DNA from 2 places in the Lactiplantibacillus paraxiangfangensis genome. Region 1 is predicted to be linked to the other one. Evidence: predicted binding sites of a transcription regulator. Region 1 holds the regulator's gene; the other holds the start of a gene.
The links. The regulator HrcA, encoded in region 1, represses chaperone genes, less so after heat shock. The targets are predictions, from matches to a motif close to TTAGCACTCNNNNNNNNNGAGTGCTAA.

Region 1 (4,437 bases):
AACACCTCAAAGACCCCGTCGCCTAATTCAAGGATGGAAACATCAAAAGTCCCACCACCAAGGTCATAGACTAAGATTTTTTCATCTTTGTCGGTTTTATCCAAACCATAAGCCAATGCAGCGGCGGTTGGTTCGTTGATAATCCGTTCGATGTTTAAGCCGGCAATCTTACCAGCATCCTTGGTTGCTTGCCGTTGCGCATCGTTAAAGTATGCAGGAACGGTTACAACGGCCTTTTCAACCGTGTCACCCAAGTAGTCTTCAGCAAAGCCCTTGATGTATTGTAAAATCATCGCAGAAATTTGTTGTGGCGTATAGTCCTTGCCATCAACATTTACTTTGTAGCCCGCTTCACCCATGTGACGCTTGATTGATGAAACAGTGTTAGGGTTAGTGATTGCTTGCCGTTTGGCAACTTCACCAACTTGAGTTTCGCCATCTTTAAACGCAACGACTGATGGGACCGTCCGGCCACCTTCAGGAGTTGTGATAATCTTAGGTTCATTACCTTCGAGAACGGCAACTGCAGAGTTCGTCGTCCCGAGGTCAATACCGATAATTTTATTACTTGCCATAAATCAACAAACCTCTTTTTAATTTATTTTTATTTTTAATTATTTATTGTGCGACAACGACCATTGCTGCGCGGAGCGTCCGGTCTTTGAAAAGGTAACCCTTTTGTAAGACTTGAACAACCGTATCAGCCGGATGATCCTTGTCAGCAGGTACTGTCTGAACAGCTTGGTGAACGTTTGGATCAAACTTCTCACCATCAGCTGGCACTTCGGTAACACTGTGTTTCTTCAAAGCGTCTTGTAAATGACCATAGACCATTTCAACGCCCTTCTTCAACTGTTGTGCTGCCTCGTCGTCTGCCTGCGTTGATAATGCCCGTTCCAAGTTATCCAAAACGGGTAAAACATCCTTAGCTAACGATTGACCATCATACTTGATCATTGCGGCCTGTTCCTTCTTGTTGCGGTTTTGCATGTTCACAATTTCCGCTTGGGCACGAAGTAACTGGTCATCCTTTTGATTAAGCTGATCTTTCAAACTTTGGATCTGTTCATCGCGTGGATCTTTGGCCGACTGTTTGTCCGCTGCACCTGCTGTTTCACTGGCAGTCGAAGTCGCGGCTTGACTAGCTTCACTAGTCGTACTGGTGGCCGTTGAAGTTGTTTCTTCAGCTGCTTCAGCACTCTTTGTTTCTTTAGCCAATGCTTTCATCTCCCTGTCCGTCACTCGTCAAAGTACCGGTAATAATCTAATAATTTGCGGGCAAGCTCCTGTTGGAACGCACCCATCAGTCCAATCATCCGCGAATACGGCATCGCTGTCGGGCCCAGGATGGCAATCATCCCTTTACCGTGCTGATCAACATCGTACGTCGCAGTGATTAAACTGTAATCCTTCAACAAATCGTTGGTGATCTCATTACCGATACGAACCTGAATGTGTTGACCAGGTGGCCCAATCACATTCGCTAAGTTGTCCGTTTGGTCAAGCAACGAGTACAATGACTGCAATTCTCGCGGATTCTGTTGGCTCGTATAGTTGAAAAGATTCAACTTACCACCGACGTAGAATCGTTCAGAGGCTGCCTTGGACAATACACTGCCAAAAATATCTAAGAACCCCTTAGGATCTTGCAAGTACTTCGCAAGCTTCAGTGGGATTTCCTTTTGTAATTTTTGCAGGACGTCTTGTAACGGCAGGCCAATCAATTGATCATCGATAAACCGAACAACCGGTTCGAGCTCATCACCAGATAAATCATTGGGAATCGTAAACGTCTGATTTTCAACGTCGCCGTTGTTCGTCACAAGGATCGCCATCACTTGATGGTTGCCAAGTGGCACGAGACGGAACCCACTCAACCGACTATCTTTTAACTCTGGTCGTAACGTAAACGTCGTGTAACTAGTCAATTGTGACAAGATGTCGGCAGATTGCGCAACAATTTCGTCGATCTTATGGAACTCGCCACCCAACGAATGCTGGATGACTTTCAAATCTTGACCGTCAACCTTTTCTGGTTTCAAAATATGGTCAACGTAGTACCGATACCCTTTAATAGATGGAATCCGACCTGATGATAGGTGCGTCTTAACGATCAACCCAAGGTCTTCAAGTCGTGCCATCTCGTTACGGATGGTTGCGGAGCTGACCTTCACTGGCAACTCTTGCACCAGCGACTTGGATCCAACGGGATTACCGCCTTCGGTATAGTCACGAACAATGGCCTTCAAAATCAGGCTTTGTCGTTCAGTTAACGTGATCATCACCTCTTTTTAGCACTCTGTTAAGTTAAGTGCTAACACAATTACTAATATAACAACCCTTCAGGTGAAAGTCAAGGAAGGGCAAAGTATTTTTTATATCCACTACCAACTAATTGAATCAGGTCTCAATCCCTTGCTAAACGGTGGTCTAGCCATGATGATTTTGAAACAAGATTTAGCAAAACTAGCTGATACTTGGCACCCTTACCATGACCTTTTCCCTTTCACAACGTCTATATTAGCACTCTTATTATTAGAGTGCTAATAATAAACGCAAATCGTGCTAATTTTTTTACCCAAAACCGAAATTAAGCCAAATTAAAATAACGGTTCAGAAATCTGTTGAGTAAAATTTCTGAACCGTTATTTTTATACCACTATAGCCAAAAGGTCGTTTGCTTAACGTTCCGCCTTGTTAATGGCGTGGTCGATCGTTTCGTTATCAAATTCTTCTTGTAAGTAGGCCTCGTTATCAATTGGCAAATGAACTTGAAAATCAGCAAAATGTTGAATTTTCAATTCGGCTTGTTCAATTTCAAAGCCTAATAAGTGCCCGCCTAATTGATGGTCCTGACTCAAAAAGTGTAAGTGGAACCCACCGACCGTGGCACCTTGAAAGAGCTGCGGCGCGTAATAGCCGACAATGGTCCCCTGAACGTGCTCCCCACTGAACTCGGGCTGAGTTGCCGTCGCTTGAACCAACGTCTTATAAGGCGGCTGCTGTCTTGGCGCTACCCGCGTCTTAATGGTTTTAAACGTTCCGTCAATCCGAATTGCAGCGAAAACGTTTCTTAACCGGTAATCACGGACAACTTGGGTCTCAAAGTCCGCCTGGTTCGTCGTTTCAATTGGCGCGCTGATATCGGGCTTTTCAAAGTGGACCGATGCAAACGGTAAGGTCTCATCAGAAGCGATTTCTCGTACCTGACCATCCTCACGTGCTTGGTAGGCATGGCCGTTGATGATAATTACTTCCCCGTTCAAACCATCAAGCGTCCCAATCCCAGTATCCCCATGGGTCAGCAATTCACCGGCCGTAATCGTTCCGTCGAACAAACCGGGAACTAACAATCCTAAAGTACCATGTTGAAAGATTTTATCCGTCGCTGCCATTATGCTTCCTCCGTTTTTGATTGCTTTTGTTGTTGCACTGCCGTTAACCGGGGCGTCACTAGAAATGGGTGCGCCACGTAATAGTCACGCGTCTCCTGTTCATCACGCTTCAACTGGTCGACTAATTCATCCGCGCTAGCAAACTTAACTTCCCCGCGCATCCGGTGTGCCCAGCGAACCGTCACCGTCTGGCCATAAATATCGCCACTAAAATTGAGTAAGTTGATTTCAACCGTGATGGGCCGGTCATCACCAAACGTCACGTTACGCCCAACGGATGCCATCCCCATGACCCACTGATTGCCTACTTGGACCATCGTGACGTACGTCCCAATGCCTGGTACCCGGGCATTGCTCCCGTGGGCAACGTTAGCCGTTGGAAAACCGAGGGTCCGGCCGCGGGCTTCCCCGTGAACCACTTCACCAGCCGTTTCGTACTGGTAACCGAGCAAGTCATTGGCGAGGTCAATGTCACCCGCATCCAACGCCGTTCGAATTCGCGTTGAACTAATTTTTTGATCACCAAGAACCGCTTTTGGCACTTCGATAATGTCAAACCGTCCCTGCGCATATTCACCCAAGTGTTGCATATTTGCAACGTTCTTAGGACCGTACGTGTAGTCGAAACCGGCGACCACCGTCTGGGCATGTAAGCCCACGATCAATTGATCAACAAACGTTTGGGGTGGTAACGCCCCAACGACACGGTCAAAGTGCAACACATAAAGGATATCAACGCCCATTTCCGCCATTAACGTTGCTTTTTGATCCACCGTTGTCAAATACCGCACGTGTTGCGGATCAGCATTTCCAAAGACGACGGACGGGTGTTGATCAAACGTCATCACGGCTAGTTGTGCCTGCTTTGCGCGTGCGGCTCTTCTAGCGGTCGCAACGACTTGTTGATGGCCCTGGTGTACCCCGTCAAAAAAACCAAGAGCGAGGACGCTTGGACCAGCGGGGATTTGCTTGAAATCCACCGGGTACTGTAAATTAATCACCTGCATGAAAAAGAACTCCTTAATTGACCGCAAACATTTTA
Region 2 (4,437 bases), on a different contig from region 1:
TCCGTTAGTGTTTACGATTCAATCGCTGCCGTTTGATCCGTTGTGGTTGCGCATGCACGGTGGGATCACCTACTAAAGTAAGTAATCCAGTTGCAACTAGGACGACCATTAAAATTTGAAAAATTGCCACATTGAACACCTCTACATAACTTCTATAATTGAAATATGGCTAGTTTAGTCCCTTCGACTTACTCGAAGGCAACGCTTTTTTCCTGATTATCTAATACTACTTATTTACTCATCAAAAAAAGCGTTTGGGCCGGTTGCTCCCCAAACGCTTCATCATTTACTCGGTACTTCGTTTTTCTCTTTTCCAAATTTCAGGCACTAACCACAAGACTAATCCCAAGTTGATCAGTAGCAATACCGCCGTCATAATGAAGACGGCATTATAGTTGAACCAACCCGCAACAATTCCACCTAGTAACGCCCCCAGCATATTCCCAATCGCTTGAAACGATTGATTATAACTAAAAACCGTTGACGTTAAGTGGACCGGCGTATTTTTGGTTAAAACCGTCTGAATTTCCGGGTACAACGCCCCGTCAGAAATCCCAATCGCAAACCGCAATATTCCAAGCGCAATCACGCTGGTCACGATCCCCTGTGGGAAATACATAATGACCGCAAAAATATAGCCGAAGACAAGCACCCGGCCCGACCCATGGTGATCGCCATATCGCCCTAGCCGCGGCGCAGCAATAATGTTAGAAATCCCGGGAAGCGCGGCAATAATCCCCGCAACCACCGTAATGGGCCCATGATAATTCATCAATTCCCGCACATACAGGCTGATGATTGGCGCAATTGACGCATTCCCAAATTGCACAATCGCCGTTGAGCAAAGCATAACGATAATTAGCGTTGGGTTTTTAAACGCCGCTAACGGGTTGCGACTATCACCTGGTTGCCGATGATGTTCCACCGGCTTAAAGTGCTCCTGAACAAAGATCAAGCTCATCAAAAACGCGACCATCAAGAGGCCCGCCGTAATGAAGAAGGTGTTACGAATGGAAAATAGTTGGGCTAAAAAGCCCCCAATAACTGGTCCAAACAATTGCCCACTAACGGCCCCCGTAATTAAGGTACTTAGCGCCCGGCCACTATACTGACGCGGGGTCTGCGAAGCGACTAGCGCCTGCGCGTTAGAAATGAAACCCGCAAAAACGCCTTGAAGTGCCCGCAAAGCAATCAATTGCCAGACACTGGTCACAAAGCCCATCAATCCCATCGCAACGGCCATTCCGAGTGAGGCCCGCAACAGCATTATCTTACGGCCCTTTTTATCCGCAATAATTCCCCATAACGGGGCTGAGATTGCAGAAATTGCGTAGTCCGCAGCAAAAGCCAGACCACTATAAAACGTGACCTGAGCTTTGGTAAAATCACCTAATTGACTAACGAATAATGAGAGAAACGGCATAATTTCACTAAAAGCCATTCCAGCAACAAACGTACAAAACCATAGGACAATTAAATTACGATGCCATGGTCCGCGCTCACGTTCTGCGTCATCCACGTCTGTCATCTCCAAATCTAGTAACTACTAATTTTCAGTAAGTATGTCATGATAATTAGCTTATCATATTTTTTGCGCAAAATTACAGTTATTTCCCGGGAAATTTTTCGGGATGGTCACCAAGACAGCAAAAAAGCACGCGCCCGTAATCACACGGGCGCGTGCTTTTTAACTATCTATAACGTTCATTACTGGATTTCAATGTGACCAGCATCTTTTGCGGGTGCCGTCTTAGGTAACGTGATCGTCAACACACCAGCCGTTTGGGTCGCACTGATTTTATCAGCGGCGACGTTTGGTAAAACGTACTGACGTTGTAACGTGCCAGCATGACGTTCATTCATGACAACATTTTGATCTTTGTCTTCATGATCAACAAAGCTATTCTTTTGAACTTTGATTGACAACACGTTGTCGCGATAATCCAACTTAACGTCCTGCTTATCAATTCCTGGAACGTCGACCTTAACTTGATAACGGTCATCCGTTTCGTCAATGTCCGTCTTCAACGCCTGATCCATACTAGTAAATGGTGCCCAGAAATCCTGCGCCATCCGTGCAAAAGGATCCAACATACCAAAATCATTTTTGTTCATTAAAGTGTTAGCCATACTAACAGTCCCCTTTCATTCATAATGCTTGGCTAATTAAACGGGCCGGCGGTTTTAAATCATTTGACCTTTCCTGACCTTCAACATATATACTACCAGCTTTATTTATCGATGCAAGCAATTAGCACTCTAATCGCCAGACTGCTAATTCCTAGTTAATTCTTAAACCCTATGCGAATTAGTAGCCGTTTATACCTAAACCTGCTACATTAAAGGTAATGATTTAAAAAGGGGTATTTACTATGAAAATTGATATTCATCGTTCGGCACACAACAGCGTCATTGCTGGCGTTATCGGCGGTCTAGCCGAACATTTTAACTGGAATGCTAACGTCGCTCGGATTCTGTTCATCGTTTTATCCGTGACACCCGTATTTCCAGGAATCATCGTTTATTTGATTTTATGGTTGTTAATGAAGGATCCAATCGAAGGATAATCGTATGCAGGTGGTGCCCCCTTTATTCGGGTATCGCCTGCTTTTATCATCTCGGCCTGATACCCAATCGTCACACTCGTAATTATTAGTCATAAGATTGTTAAACATTTTAATACCTAAAAATAACGTTCATCATATATAATGTATTAAACAAACAATGCCTACTGGAAGGGATGTGGCGAAATTGTCCTACACAATGCGCAAGAAGCGCCGAGACTTTAATGACCCCAATCGATAATATAATAAATTTTTAGGAGTGGATTGAATGATAAAAGATAACACCCATAGATTGAACACCACGGAAGCAACTACTGATGATCAGGTCCCACCTGATCCGGTCAAGTTGTGGCAGCTTGATGAATCGGCTTTAGCTACTAAGTACCATACGGATCCCCAAGATGGGCTAAGTGTTGCCGAAGCTGCTGACCGTTTACAACACGACGGTCGAAACGAATTGGAAACGAAACGTACATCCCGGTTCGTCCAATTCATCAAGCAGTTTAATAACAGTATTATTTATATTTTAGCGGCCGCCGCGATCTTAACGTTTTTCATGCACCGTTACTCAGACTCCGTCGTTATTGGCTTAGTCATCATTGCCAACGCGATTATCGGATACGTTCAGGAACGGCAAGCGGGTAACGCCTTAGAACGTATCCGTGAAATGCTGATTTCGAAAAACTTTGTGATTCGTGACGGAAAGAAACTCGAAATTGATGCGCGTGACCTGGTTGTCGGTGACCTCGTTAACCTAGAAGCCGGTGATGCGGTTCCCGCGGACATGCGCTTAATCTCCGCGGACAACTTCAACGTTCAGGAATCCGTTTTAACCGGTGAAACGAACGCCGTTGAGAAACAAGAAGAACCCATGACGGCTGACCAGTTAGCCCTGGCCGACCGTAAAAACATGGTCTACGCGTCAACCGCTGTCACCAGTGGTTCCGCCTTCGGGATCGTTACAGCCACCGCTGAAGATACTGAAATTGGGCACATTCAACAATCCGTTAGTGAAGTTAAACAAACATCAACACCGTTAATGCGAAACTTAAATTCCTTAGGCCTCTGGCTTTCCATTGCCATCGTTGTGGCGGCCGTCTTACTATTTGTATTAGGGCTAGTAACGAAGATTTACAGTTTGCCAACCCTTTTAATCGCCGTTATCACAATGGTCGTTGGCTCTATGCCTGAAGGGTTACCAGCTAGCACGTCCGTGGTCCTTGCGATGGGAACCCGGCAAATGACGAAGAAAAACGTTATCGTTAAGTCGCTTCCCGCCGTTGAAACTTTAGGGGCCGTGGATATCGTCAATACCGATAAAACCGGGACTTTAACTAAAAACGAAATGACCGTAACTAAAGTCGTCACCCCTGACAACACGTTTGACGTGACTGGTGTGGGTTACGACGATAACGGTGGCGTTAATTTTGACGGTGCGTTGAAGTTACACGGTAAAGCCGTTGACTGGCATGCCGACCGTAACATGGAATGGCTCGTCAAAATTGCCGGACAAACGACCGATGCACAGTTACACTTTGAAAATAATCGCTGGGAACTGACCGGTGAACCAACCGACGGGGCGTTAACGACCTTGTACCGAAAGATGACTGGTCACGATCCTGAAGTTGATGAAGTCGACTCACTACCGTTTGACTCCGCCTTTCGTTTTTCCGCCCGCTTAGCCGATTTAGATGGCCAGCGGTTCTTGATGGTCAAAGGGTCACCCGCAACCATCCTGCGGTTAACTAAACAGGCCAATCAACCCACTTATTGGGATCAAGCGATGGATGAGTTAACGGCGGACGGCTTACGGGTCGTTGGTTTAGCTTACCTTCCCGTTTCCGATAGCGTCACGGAAATCGATGCCCAACAA

Region 2: the regulator HrcA is predicted to act here: its motif matches at 2,252-2,278, upstream of AAA939_RS03270 (Hsp20/alpha crystallin family protein).

The regions. Positions count from the first base shown of each region.
Region 1 covers NZ_BTPW01000006.1:25,794-30,230, forward strand. Annotated here, with positions in the region: gene dnaK (molecular chaperone DnaK) at 1-575, opposite strand, end outside; gene grpE (nucleotide exchange factor GrpE) at 619-1,227, opposite strand; gene hrcA (heat-inducible transcriptional repressor HrcA) at 1,239-2,282, opposite strand; gene budA (acetolactate decarboxylase) at 2,682-3,395, opposite strand; gene ribF (riboflavin biosynthesis protein RibF) at 3,395-4,402, opposite strand; gene truB (tRNA pseudouridine(55) synthase TruB) at 4,416-4,437, opposite strand, start outside.
Region 2 covers NZ_BTPW01000004.1:133,029-137,465, reverse strand. Annotated here, with positions in the region: gene AAA939_RS03280 (hypothetical protein) at 5-130, opposite strand; gene AAA939_RS03275 (MFS transporter) at 287-1,519, opposite strand; gene AAA939_RS03270 (Hsp20/alpha crystallin family protein) at 1,708-2,130, opposite strand; gene AAA939_RS03265 (PspC domain-containing protein) at 2,373-2,567, shown strand; gene AAA939_RS03260 (HAD-IC family P-type ATPase) at 2,833-4,437, shown strand, end outside.